DNA from 2 places in the Paenibacillus sp. FSL R7-0048 genome. Region 1 is predicted to be linked to the other one. Evidence: a T-box and tRNA genes for the amino acid it is inferred to sense, from the RefSeq annotation. Region 1 holds a T-box; the other holds one or more tRNA genes.

Region 1 (6,498 bases):
TGTCCTTCCTTAGCCTCCTCTCTTCAACCTTTCATAGATTAAGACGGGGGAGGTATAGAAACGGTTTTTATTTCGTTTTTCTTTTTTTGCTCAAAGCTCTCTAAATTATAGCATTCTATAAAAATTGAATGAAAAATGTTATGATAGGTTAAATTGGACATAATCAATAGTACGCACTCAAAAGTGCCATAGGTGCTAAAAAGTACCCATACCTTGGAGGTTATCATGACAACAACATCTACAACAACTATCAAGAAAAAATACAATATTTCTGTTGAAGCCACACTAGAGGTCATCGGAGGGAAATGGAAATGCGTAATTCTATGTCATTTAACTCATGGCAAAAAACGCACCTCTGAGTTAAAACAGTTGATGCCCGGCATTACTCAAAAAATGTTAACCCAGCAGCTACGCGAGCTTGAGGCAGACGGAATCATCAACCGAATTGTTTATAATCAGGTTCCACCAAAAGTAGAATACGAGCTTAGTGAATATGGTGATAGTTTAAGCGATATTTTGACTGCATTATGTAATTGGGGAGAACAACATATCATTAAGCAATACGGTGATAAATACGCTGTTTTAGAGGATAACATCTTAAATAAATAAACCGCTATATCAAGAAAATGGTTGGAGATTTATGCTGCGAGAGTTGGACTTCAATTATACGCCCACGAAAAAAGGACAGCTGAATCAGATCGATTCAACTGTCCAAAGCTTTAATTCACCCGTCCCTTGAATGGCGCACAGGAACATAACTTAAATTACGCCCTCTCCTCCAATAGCAGTTGCTGTGAATGATATGGGTCCAAATAGATTAATAGGCAAGTTGCTATCATTCTGAATTACCAATTCATAGTTGTGGACTCCAATATAAGCACCATCGACCCACTGAGCACTTAATTGAATATCAGTAATTGTAGTAAAACGATAAAAGGATCTATAAATATCGACTCCAGCTCGTCGGATGATAACAAGAAATTGGCTATTAGCAAGTGCAGTAAGACTAAAACTTCCATTTAACTCGACTCTACTGGAGAAAGAAGCCGGATTAGCCGGACTAATATTTACTTGCGCTGTAGCTAAACCCGCTCCAGCTCCAGGAATCCCTGCAACCGTTATAGCAGTAGTAAACGGATCTAACGGGATTTTTGCCTGTGACCCATAACTTATTATTGTCGCCATTTATCATCACTCCATTTCAAGGTTATAGAGTAGTATATTGTGAATCCATAATGATAGATTGGACTTAATTCCTGATGATTATATACATTTAAGGTATACTTTGCTAGATCATATAAACCTAGATACCTCGTCAATCACCATACGATTTCTACTCATTGACAACATCCCTGTTCAGAATTACAATAATTCACATATCATGAACAACGATGACAAAGGGTAAGTAGACAGACGAACATGGTCTTCAGAGAGCCGGTGGTAGGTGCGAACCGGTGACCAGCGTATGCTCGAATGGCCTTTATAGTTGTTTTTCCGAACTATCTTAATGGATGCAGTAGGGAAAACCGGGGTTCCCGCCGTTATCAAGGGACCTGTATCGAGAATAAATTCAACCTCTCCGTACAGGTAAGAGAAGATCGAAAGCCAAGAATCGTAAGGTGACACGATCATTTAAGGTGGTACCACGACAACTTCGTCCTTATTGGATGAGGTTTTTTTGTCATTTAAAGGAGGTGATGGCCATGGATGATGGCTGGTGGTGGCGACTCGAGTGTAACCAAATGCTAAATAACAGGAGGAATTTATATGATGAACGAACGTGTCTTAACTGGAGATCGAGTGACTGGAAAGCTTCACCTTGGCCATTACGCCGGCAGCTTGCAGACCCGAGTAGCCCTTCAGGAGCAATATGAAACTTTTGTGTTTTTAGCGGATATTCAAGCCCTAACGACCCATTTTGATCGTCCACAGCTGCTGGGTCAACATCTGCATGAGATCACACTGGACTATTTATCTGCGGGTATAAATCCGGAGAAAACAACTATATTTATTCAATCGATGATCCCTGAAATCGCAGAGCTGACCCTCTTGTTCTCTATGTTTGTTACTGTGAATTCTTTACGGCATAATCCCACGATTAAAGCCGAATCGAAAAATTCGAGCTTAGATGAATTGTATTACGGTTTTCTTGGTTATCCAGTTAGTCAGACTGCTGACATAACATTTTGTAAAGCAACGATCATTCCTGTAGGGGAAGACCAGCTCCCTCATCTGGATTTAACCCGCAAAATCGTCCGCAGATTCAACGAGCTGTACAGCCCGATACTGGTGGAACCCAGAGCACTGATCAGTGAGACTCCGAGGCTTGTGGGTACGGATGGCAACGCTAAAATGAGTAAAAGCCTTGGCAATGCCATCGAGCTGGACTCCACTAAGGAAGAGATTATCTTTAAGATACGAAAAGCCACAACCGATCCAGCGCGTGTGCATAAAAATGATCCTGGACATCCAGATATCTGTCCTATTTTTGCTTATCATGGTGCTTTTCGCTCAGCGGGGGTAACCGAAATTCGTGAAGGCTGTGAGCGGGGTACCATGGGTTGTTCTGCTTGCAAACAGTTGATTTCGACAGCTCTAGATCAGCTTATAGAACCGATGCGAGAGCGTCGTTCCTATTATGCTACTAAGCCCAAGCTTGTGCAGGAAATCTTAATCTCTGGAACACAGCATGCCCGCAGCATTGCTCAAGAAACAATGGCCGAAGTACGTGAGGCTATGAGTCTTAACTATTTTTCAATCTAAAAATGACCAATATAGGCACTCAAAAAAAGCCGGAATCTCATTGGAAGAGATCCGGCTTTTTTCTTCTCCTTACAACACCCAATTTCCCTTACGGAATACGGGTTCAATCGTGCCGTCCACCAGCTCTCCGTCAATATCCAGCTCTGCTGAACCGATCATAAAATCGACATGAGTTAAGCTGACATTAGCTCCTCTAGCCACAAGCTCTTCGTTCGTAAGCTTTGTGCCGCCTTCAATATTTACAGGATAAGCACTTCCTAGCGCGAAATGGCAGGAGGCATTCTCATCAATCCCTGTATTGTAAAAAATGCGGTTCAAGCGAGAGATTGGAGAATCATGCTGCACTAAGGCTACTTCTCCTAGATAAGATGCACCTTCATCCGTTGCCAGCAGTGAGGTTAAATGTTCGCGTCCGGATTCAGCTTCATAAGCTACGACTTTCCCTTTTTCAAAAGTGAATGAAAGTCCTTCAACTAACCGTCCATTCAAATTAAGAGGGAGCGTGCTTCTAACTGTGCCATTAACGCCAGTACGATGGGGCATGGAATAAATCTCTTCCGTTGGCATATTAGCTACAAAATAAACGCCTTTATCATTCTCACCGCCACCCCCGCGCCATAAATGGCCTTCCGGAAGCTCTACATGCAGATCCGTTCCCGGAGCACGGTAATGCAAGCTTTTATAACGTTTAGCGTTCATTCTGTCCTGACTTTCTTTCAACTGACCAATATGCTCTCTCCAAGCAGCTATCGGATCATTGCTGCCCACACGATTCATCTGGAATACAGCTTCCCACATCGCCTCTACCCGCTCTTCTTCAGGAAGATCGGCAAAAACCTTGTTCGCCCAAGCACGTGTTGGCGCTTTGACCAGAGACCAGCTGATTTTGCTGTTCCGAGTATATTTGGAGTAGTTCTTGCGAGCAACAGCCGCTGCTTTGACTGCTCTAGATACCTTAGAAGAATCAATGCCATTAAACAGTTCAGGATCAGGTACTTTAATATGTAAGATGGCACCATTCTCTTCCGCGAATTTCTCCATCATCTCAGCCTGCCACTGTGGATAGTAATCGAAAGAATCCTCTGGGGCTTTTTCATAACGGATCCGTGTAGTTGCTTCATCGTCCCAGTCAACAATTACATATTTAGCTCCCGCTTCATAGGCTTTCGCTACAATCAAGCGAGTAAGTTCTGCGGTTTCTATCGGTGCATGTACCATAAGGACTTGTCCAGGCTGTACATTTACTCCTACTTTTACAACTAGGTTCGCATATTTCTCCAGCATTACTTCAAAATCTTTCATGAATTCTCTTCCTCCATCTCTAGGGTTGCTATAAGGACTCGGTCAGCTTCACTTCTTATTTTAACGCAAAACGAGGATAGTTGCGATTCGATTTAGATTCTCAGCTACTTCACTTCAGGTATTTCGCCTGTATAGACACCTAGATCATTCTTATGAATCTCTACATTGGACGTTCCGATCTGCTTATCATTATGGTAAGCAATCACTGTGATCTTGGTATCCTGAGGTTCATCTATTTGCTTATTCTCCCCATCCATTGGACTCCAATAAATTTGATCTCCAGATTTGATTTTCAGCTCAAGACCTTTGTTATGCACCTTGTAGTCAGGGGGGTTCCATAACAATAAATTGCCGGATGTAGCCTGTATCTTAATAACATCCGCCCCTTCAGCAGTTATAAGTATATGTAATCCTGGAGCACTACTATCAGTCACCCTGTATTCCGTTGTTGGGAACATAACATCCGGTTTCACCTCAAGTGATTGATTATTATGCCGCAAAATAAAGAAGAAAAAAAGTAAAATCGTTAAGCCCATGACGCCTCCGATGATTATTTTTTTCACTATTCAACCTCCCTTCCACCCTAATACTGTAACATATTTCCTTAATTTGGACAGTTATGAGCCAAATAAAGCGGCTCCCGCGAGGAACCGCTCACTTCAATCCCTATTTTTTATCCACCTGTAACAGTGTCACTGTCTTCAAAGCATAAGTATGCATGATTTTATCCTCTGAAATTACATTCAACTTGGTCAAGCTTGCCACCTTTGCCGGATCTGATTTGGAGAGCAAACGCCACACTTCGGGGTCTGATAAGGTCTCATATAACTTTGCATCATCATATTCTTTGCGGTTTTGCACGACCAGCTTCACTTTATAGCGGCCAATTTCAGTCTCGGTGGTTTCCTGCTCACTACAATAATTTAAAATATCCTGACGAAGCTCGGCCAATTCTTTTTCAATATCCTTTTGCTTTTGCTTGAGCCGATAATACTGCTGAACCTTTTTCTCCATCCACTTCACGCTCCTTCATAGACATATGTATGCCGGAAACGTTGGATAAATTAGTTGAGTTCCCTATCATAAAAACTTATAATGAGCCGGGGATAGCTAATTTCCAAGTAGAGTAAAATTTCTTATAAAAACAATTCCACGGCAGGTGACTTATGTTTCATTCGTACTTTTTTCCAATTTCGTATGCGTTCATGATGTTTCCAATAGCAGCGCTGGTCTTCACACTACCTTTTCTTATCGTACAATACCGCAGACATGGCTATATACATAAGCTTAGAGCTATAATCCTATATCTGCTGCTGCTCTATCTGATGAACGCTTATTTTCTTGTCTTGCTTCCTTTTCCATCCTCCCGGCACAATGCTGCACCTTCTGGGAGTGTCGTCCAATTCATTCCCCTTCAGTTTATTCAGGATATTGTGGATGGATCGTCAATCATCCCTGAACAAATCTCGACCTACTGGTCATTACTGCGTGAGCCTGCATTTTTACAGGTCATTTTTAACGTTGCATTGACCGTACCGTTTGGAATGTTTCTGGGCTATTATTTTCGTACACGCTGGGTCGTGTGCATTCTACTATCCTTTGCCTTTTCCTTGACCTTTGAGATCACGCAGATTACAGGAATTTATGGTTTCTTCGATCATCCTTACCGTCTTTTTGATGTCGATGATCTCATTACCAACACAATCGGAGGGATTTTTGGATTTCGAATTTCCATTTGGATCTCCGGGCTATTGCCACGTATAGAACAACTGGATACAAACATTGACCGCTCTGCCAAAAGAGTCTCCTATACCCGCAGAGGAATAGCTTTTCTAATCGATAGTATGGTGTGGAGCATCGGGTTTGGGGTACTCTTCGGATTCGATATAAAAGCTGCCTTCTGGATTGTAACTGGTATTTACTTCATGCTTGTTCCGGCTCTCACGGGCGGACGGACCTTAGGGAAATGGATGGTGCGGATTCGGGTGAAGAGCAGCGGGAATCATGCTTTTTTCTGGGCTCTGATGATCAGATATGGCCTGCTATATTGGGTGCTGCTTGGGATTCACGCTCTTTTGCTTGATTCCGCCCTTCTAGGGAATCTTTCCTCCGTATGGAATATGCTTATTCATCTGTTTGTTCTATTGATAGACTTGGCTTTCTTTATTCATTTAGTCATTAGTATATTCAAAAAAGAAACTCAGCTAATATATGAGAAACTAAGTCGAACTTCTCATGTTATTTCTTGGCCAGAGAAACGGCTCCAATCTGATGTATCCAGCAACAGCCCTGTAGAAAGCTAAACTAGTTATTTTTTAAATGGTATTTTTACATTGGAAATTATTATAGAATTAGGAGGTGAGCATTCTCAAAATTTAGGAGATGAGCGTATGGAAACTACAAGCAGCTTGCAGTTATCTAGAAGTCTTCCAG
Region 2 (6,498 bases), 3.2 Mb from region 1:
CCGCGTGAGTGATGAAGGTTTTCGGATCGTAAAGCTCTGTTGCCAGGGAAGAACGTCCGGTAGAGTAACTGCTACCGGAGTGACGGTACCTGAGAAGAAAGCCCCGGCTAACTACGTGCCAGCAGCCGCGGTAATACGTAGGGGGCAAGCGTTGTCCGGAATTATTGGGCGTAAAGCGCGCGCAGGCGGCTATTTAAGTCTGGTGTTTAAACCTTGGGCTCAACCTGAGGTCGCACTGGAAACTGGGTGGCTTGAGTACAGAAGAGGAAAGTGGAATTCCACGTGTAGCGGTGAAATGCGTAGATATGTGGAGGAACACCAGTGGCGAAGGCGACTTTCTGGGCTGTAACTGACGCTGAGGCGCGAAAGCGTGGGGAGCAAACAGGATTAGATACCCTGGTAGTCCACGCCGTAAACGATGAGTGCTAGGTGTTAGGGGTTTCGATACCCTTGGTGCCGAAGTTAACACAGTAAGCACTCCGCCTGGGGAGTACGGTCGCAAGACTGAAACTCAAAGGAATTGACGGGGACCCGCACAAGCAGTGGAGTATGTGGTTTAATTCGAAGCAACGCGAAGAACCTTACCAGGTCTTGACATCCCTCTGAATCTGCTAGAGATAGCAGCGGCCTTCGGGACAGAGGAGACAGGTGGTGCATGGTTGTCGTCAGCTCGTGTCGTGAGATGTTGGGTTAAGTCCCGCAACGAGCGCAACCCTTAACTTTAGTTGCCAGCAGGTAATGCTGGGCACTCTAGAGTGACTGCCGGTGACAAACCGGAGGAAGGTGGGGATGACGTCAAATCATCATGCCCCTTATGACCTGGGCTACACACGTACTACAATGGCCGGTACAACGGGAAGCGAAGCCGCGAGGTGGAGCCAATCCCATCAAAGCCGGTCTCAGTTCGGATTGCAGGCTGCAACTCGCCTGCATGAAGTCGGAATTGCTAGTAATCGCGGATCAGCATGCCGCGGTGAATACGTTCCCGGGTCTTGTACACACCGCCCGTCACACCACGAGAGTTTACAACACCCGAAGTCGGTGGGGTAACCCGCAAGGGAGCCAGCCGCCGAAGGTGGGGTAGATGATTGGGGTGAAGTCGTAACAAGGTAGCCGTATCGGAAGGTGCGGCTGGATCACCTCCTTTCTATGGAGAATCGTTCTCTGCAATGAGAACATTCAAATCGGAAGCTAAGCTTCCAAAACTCAGGTTTAGGCCTGTTACTCACTCGTTGCTCAGTTTTGAGAGTTTAAGCTCTCAAGTAAGACTTGATCCTTGAAAACTGGATACCGAAACGAATTTGCGTTTTAGAACATCTTTTAGCAACTTGTGCAAACAAGTAAATGTTATTAGTGAGATGATTCCAAAGAGAATGTCATCGTATGATATTTTCCTGCGGAAGAATCAAGGTTAAGCTAATAAGAGCACACGGAGGATGCCTAGGCGCCAGGAGCCGACGAAGGACGTGGCGAACAACGAAACTGCCTCGGGGAGCTGTAAGCAAGCTTTGATCCGGGGGTGTCCGAATGGGGAAACCCAGCTGTGGTAATTCGCAGTTACTCATTTCTGAATACATAGGAAATGTAGAGGCAGACCAGGGGAACTGAAACATCTAAGTACCCTGAGGAAGAGAAAACAATAGTGATTCCGTCAGTAGCGGCGAGCGAACGCGGAACAGCCTAAACCTAAGAGCTTGCTCTTAGGGGTTGTGGGACGTCTCACATGGAGTTACAAAGGAATATGGTAGGTGAAGAGGTCTGGAAAGGCCCGCGATAGAGGTAAAAGCCCTGTAACCTAAACTGTGTTCTCTCCGAGACGGATCCCGAGTAGTGCGGGGCACGTGAAACCCCGTATGAATCCAGCAGGACCATCTGCTAAGGCTAAATACTACCTGGCGACCGATAGTGAAACAGTACCGTGAGGGAAAGGTGAAAAGCACCCCGGAAGGGGAGTGAAATAGAACCTGAAACCGTGTGCTTACAAAAAGTCAGAGCCCTATTAATGGGTGATGGCGTGCCTTTTGTAGAATGAACCGGCGAGTTACGTTTAACATGCAAGGTTAAGCCGAGAAGGTGGAGCCGCAGCGAAAGCGAGTCTGAATAGGGCGACTTAGTATGTGGACGTAGACCCGAAACCGTGTGATCTACCCCTGTCCAGGGTGAAGGTGCGGTAACACGCACTGGAGGCCCGAACCCACGTACGTTGAAAAGTGCGGGGATGAGGTGGGGGTAGCGGAGAAATTCCAATCGAACTCGGAGATAGCTGGTTCTCCCCGAAATAGCTTTAGGGCTAGCCTCGGTATAAGAGTAGTGGAGGTAGAGCACTGATTGGGTGCGGGGTCCGCAAGGATTACCAAGCTCAGTCAAACTCCGAATGCCATATACTTATTGCCGGGAGTCAGACAGTGAGTGCTAAGATCCATTGTCAAAAGGGAAACAGCCCAGACCATCAGCTAAGGTCCCCAAGTGTGTGTTAAGTGGGAAAGGATGTGGAGTTGCACAGACAACCAGGATGTTGGCTTAGAAGCAGCCACCATTGAAAGAGTGCGTAATAGCTCACTGGTCGAGTGACTCTGCGCCGAAAATGTAACGGGGCTAAACACACCACCGAAGCTATGGCTAGATGCTTTGCATCTGGGGTAGGGGAGCGTTGTGTAGGGGTTGAAGGTGTACTGAAAAGAGCGCTGGACACTACACAAGTGAGAATGCCGGTATGAGTAACGAAAAGATCAGTGAGAATCTGATCCGCCGAAAGCCCAAGGTTTCCTGAGGAAGGCTCGTCCGCTCAGGGTAAGTCGGGACCTAAGGCGAGGCCGAAAGGCGTAGTCGAAGGACAACAGTTTGAAATTACTGTACCACCGTAATCCGCTATGAGCGATGGGGTGACGCAGGAGGGTAGTGACGCGGACTGATGGATGTCCGTCTAAGCAGTGAGGCTGATGTGTAGGCAAATCCGCACATCGTTAAGGCTGGGCTGTGATGGGGAGCGAAAATTATAGTAGCGAAGGTCATGATCTCACACTGCCAAGAAAAGCCTCTAGCCAGGAGAAGGTGCCCGTACCGCAAACCGACACAGGTAGGCGAGAAGAGAATTCTAAGGCGCGCGGAAGAACTCTCGTTAAGGAACTCGGCAAAATGACCCCGTAACTTCGGGAGAAGGGGTGCCCCGGTAGTGTGAATAGCACGAGGGGGCCGCAGTGAAAAGGCCCAAGCGACTGTTTAGCAAAAACACAGGTCTGTGCGAAGCCGCAAGGCGAAGTATACGGGCTGACGCCTGCCCGGTGCTGGAAGGTTAAGGGGAGTGGTTAGGGGTAACCCGAAGCTATGAACCGAAGCCCCAGTAAACGGCGGCCGTAACTATAACGGTCCTAAGGTAGCGAAATTCCTTGTCAGGTAAATTCTGACCCGCACGAATGGCGTAACGACTTGGGCGCTGTCTCAACGAGAGATCCGGTGAAATTTTAATACCTGTGAAGATGCAGGTTACCCGCGACAAGACGGAAAGACCCCATGGAGCTTTACTGCAGCTTGATATTGAATTTGGGTACGATCTGTACAGGATAGGTGGGAGCCGTAGAAATCGGAGCGCAAGCTTCGGTGGAGGCGCCGTTGGGATACCACCCTGATCGTATCTAGGTTCTAACCTAGTGCCCTTACCGGGTACGGGGACCGTGTCAGGCGGGCAGTTTGACTGGGGCGGTCGCCTCCTAAAGAGTAACGGAGGCGTTCCAAGGTTCCCTCAGAATGGTTGGAAATCATTCGCAGAGTGCAAAGGCATAAGGGAGCTTGACTGCGAGACCTACAAGTCGAGCAGGGACGAAAGTCGGACTTAGTGATCCGGTGGTACCGCATGGAAGGGCCATCGCTCAACGGATAAAAGCTACCCTGGGGATAACAGGCTTATCTCCCCCAAGAGTCCACATCGACGGGGAGGTTTGGCACCTCGATGTCGGCTCATCGCATCCTGGGGCTGAAGTAGGTCCCAAGGGTTGGGCTGTTCGCCCATTAAAGCGGTACGCGAGCTGGGTTCAGAACGTCGTGAGACAGTTCGGTCCCTATCTGTCGTGGGCGCAGGAAATTTGAGAGGAGCTGTCCTTAGTACGAGAGGACCGGGATGGACGTACCGCTGGTGCACCAGTTGTTCCGCCAGGAGCATGGCTGGGTAGCTACGTACGGACGGGATAAGCGCTGAAAGCATCTAAGCGTGAAGCCCCCCTCAAGATGAGATTTCCCAATTAGTAAGACCCCTTGAAGACGACGAGGTAGATAGGTTGGAGGTGGAAGTGCAGCAATGCATGGAGCTGACCAATACTAATCGGTCGAGGGCTTATCCTATACGTAGAATGCAGATTCGTTTCGGATTCAGTTTTCAGGCATCAAGCCTGGTATGAATATTCCCTGATAGCTCAGTTGGTAGAGCACTCGACTGTTAATCGAGTTGTCACAGGTTCGAGTCCTGTTCGGGGAGCCATATGGAGAGGTGTCCGAGTTTGGCCGAAGGAGCACGATTGGAAATCGTGTAGGCGCCACAAGCGTCTCGAGGGTTCGAATCCCTCTCTCTCCGCCACAAATTTATAATTAGTATGGCCCGTTGGTCAAGGGGTTAAGACACCTCCCTTTCACGGAGGTAACATGGGTTCGAATCCCATACGGGTCACCAAATTTTCACTTGATTTATCCTAGTGGACTTTGGTACAATAACAATTGTTGTTTATGGAGGCTTAGCTCAGCTGGGAGAGCATCTGCCTTACAAGCAGAGGGTCGGGGGTTCGATCCCCTCAGCCTCCACCATAACACTTTCTTACTGACGCGGGGTGGAGCAGCCCGGTAGCTCGTCGGGCTCATAACCCGAAGGCCGCAGGTTCAAATCCTGCCCCCGCAACCAATTAACTTAAGCAATTATATCTTTTGGAACCGTGGTGTAGTTGGCCTAACATGCCTGCCTGTCACGCAGGAGATCGCGGGTTCGAATCCCGTCGGTTCCGCCATTTTCATCATGGCTCGGTAGCTCAGTCGGTAGAGCAGAGGACTGAAAATCCTCGTGTCGGCGGTTCGATTCCGTCCCGAGCCACCATTTATCATCACAAAAGAATGAGTGCCATGCCGGTGTAGCTCAATTGGTAGAGCAACTGACTTGTAATCAGTAGGTTGGGGGTTCAAGTCCTCTCGCCGGCACCATCCTTGGAGGATTAGCGAAGTGGCCAAACGCATCAGACTGTAAATCTGCTCACGTGAGTGTTCGGTGGTTCGAATCCATCATCCTCCACCAGTTTTTAGGGGCATAGTTTAAAGGTAGAACAACGGTCTCCAAAACCGTTGGTGTGGGTTCAATTCCTGCTGCCCCTGCCAAGTTCTTTCTAAAGTTTAATATGGCGGCCGTGGCGAAGGGGTTAACGCACCGGATTGTGGTTCCGGCATTCGTGGGTTCGAGACCCATCGGCCGCCCCATTTACTTTAAAATGAATAATGGCAACAATATCAACTTAATATGGCGACTGTGGCGAAGGGGTTAACGCACCGGATTGTGGTTCCGGCATTCGTGGGTTCGAGACCCATCAGTCGCCCCATTTTACTTTAAAATGTTATTGGGGATTAGCCAAGCGGTAAGGCAACGGACTTTGACTCCGTCACTCATAGGTTCGAATCCTATATCCCCAGCCATTTTATGCGGACGTGGCTCAGCGGTAGAGCATCGCCTTGCCAAGGCGAGGGTCGCGGGTTCGATTCCCGTCGTCCGCTCCAAGTTTTCATGGCGCCATAGCCAAGTGGTAAGGCAAAGCTCTGCAAAAGCTTTATCCCCAGTTCAAATCTGGGTGGCGCCTCCATTTAGTTCATATGTGCCGGCGTGGCGGAATGGCAGACGCGCTCGACTCAAAATCGAGTGGGAAACCGTGGAGGTTCGAGTCCTCTCGCCGGTATCTTAAAAAGGTTTGTAAGAATGCTTTTATAAGCAATCTTACAAACCTTTTTTCTTTATGTCCTTGGGTTTACAGCAGTAAGCCGTTGAATAGAGAGTTTCTCTATTTCAACGGCTTTTTTTAATCTGATTAGTGATTAACCTGATTGATTATTAATGCGGAATGCTCGCGGGGTAAGACCTATTTCTCGTTTGAACATATTGCAGAATTGGGCATCGTTCACAAAACCTGCAGCAGCAGATACTTCAGAGATTTGCATCTGAGTATGACGTAATAGAGATTTTGCATAATCCAGGCGTTTTAACAGCAAATACCGCAGGGGTGAAGACCCGAAACGTTCTTTAAATAGATGGCGAAAACGATCGTAACTATATCCGGACATTTCTGATAGTGTTTCGACGGACAATTTATGGCGATAATGCTCATTCATATAATTAAGGACATATTGTACTCGATCTTCTGTTGGGGATTGATATCCAGAGGCACTAAGAAGCCTCATAAGATGGACGGTAATCTCGCTCATTTGTAGGTTTAGAAGCTCAGAGAATCCGTCTTGCTTGCGTGTAAACTCTGCTTTCAT

What was found. The T-box of region 1 lies ahead of trpS (tryptophan--tRNA ligase). A T-box ahead of a tRNA ligase gene usually reads a tRNA of that ligase, here a tRNA-Trp.
Region 2: it has a tRNA-Trp gene. The T-box ahead of trpS (tryptophan--tRNA ligase) is inferred to sense a tRNA for this amino acid. The anticodon was not compared.

What each region holds. Positions count from the first base shown of each region.
Region 1 is NZ_JBBORF010000001.1:3,044,418-3,050,915, reverse strand. It holds gene NSQ91_RS13395 (sigma-70 family RNA polymerase sigma factor) at 1-1, opposite strand, end outside; gene NSQ91_RS13390 (winged helix-turn-helix transcriptional regulator) at 226-609, shown strand; gene NSQ91_RS13385 (hypothetical protein) at 760-1,185, opposite strand; T-box leader at 1,383-1,665, shown strand; gene trpS (tryptophan--tRNA ligase) at 1,768-2,763, shown strand; gene NSQ91_RS13375 (aminopeptidase) at 2,833-4,065, opposite strand; gene NSQ91_RS13370 (hypothetical protein) at 4,170-4,628, opposite strand; gene NSQ91_RS13365 (hypothetical protein) at 4,732-5,079, opposite strand; gene NSQ91_RS13360 (VanZ family protein) at 5,232-6,368, shown strand; gene NSQ91_RS13355 (serine hydrolase domain-containing protein) at 6,456-6,498, shown strand, end outside.
Region 2 is NZ_JBBORF010000001.1:6,243,425-6,249,922, reverse strand. It holds rRNA gene NSQ91_RS27635 (16S ribosomal RNA) at 1-1,147, shown strand, start outside; rRNA gene NSQ91_RS27630 (23S ribosomal RNA) at 1,410-4,335, shown strand; tRNA gene NSQ91_RS27625 (tRNA-Asn) at 4,396-4,471, shown strand; tRNA gene NSQ91_RS27620 (tRNA-Ser) at 4,475-4,567, shown strand; tRNA gene NSQ91_RS27615 (tRNA-Glu) at 4,586-4,660, shown strand; tRNA gene NSQ91_RS27610 (tRNA-Val) at 4,716-4,791, shown strand; tRNA gene NSQ91_RS27605 (tRNA-Met) at 4,809-4,885, shown strand; tRNA gene NSQ91_RS27600 (tRNA-Asp) at 4,911-4,988, shown strand; tRNA gene NSQ91_RS27595 (tRNA-Phe) at 4,999-5,074, shown strand; tRNA gene NSQ91_RS27590 (tRNA-Thr) at 5,103-5,178, shown strand; tRNA gene NSQ91_RS27585 (tRNA-Tyr) at 5,184-5,269, shown strand; tRNA gene NSQ91_RS27580 (tRNA-Trp) at 5,276-5,349, shown strand; tRNA gene NSQ91_RS27575 (tRNA-His) at 5,373-5,448, shown strand; tRNA gene NSQ91_RS27570 (tRNA-His) at 5,492-5,567, shown strand; tRNA gene NSQ91_RS27565 (tRNA-Gln) at 5,587-5,661, shown strand; tRNA gene NSQ91_RS27560 (tRNA-Gly) at 5,668-5,742, shown strand; tRNA gene NSQ91_RS27555 (tRNA-Cys) at 5,752-5,825, shown strand; tRNA gene NSQ91_RS27550 (tRNA-Leu) at 5,840-5,918, shown strand; gene NSQ91_RS27545 (AraC family transcriptional regulator) at 6,055-6,498, opposite strand, start outside.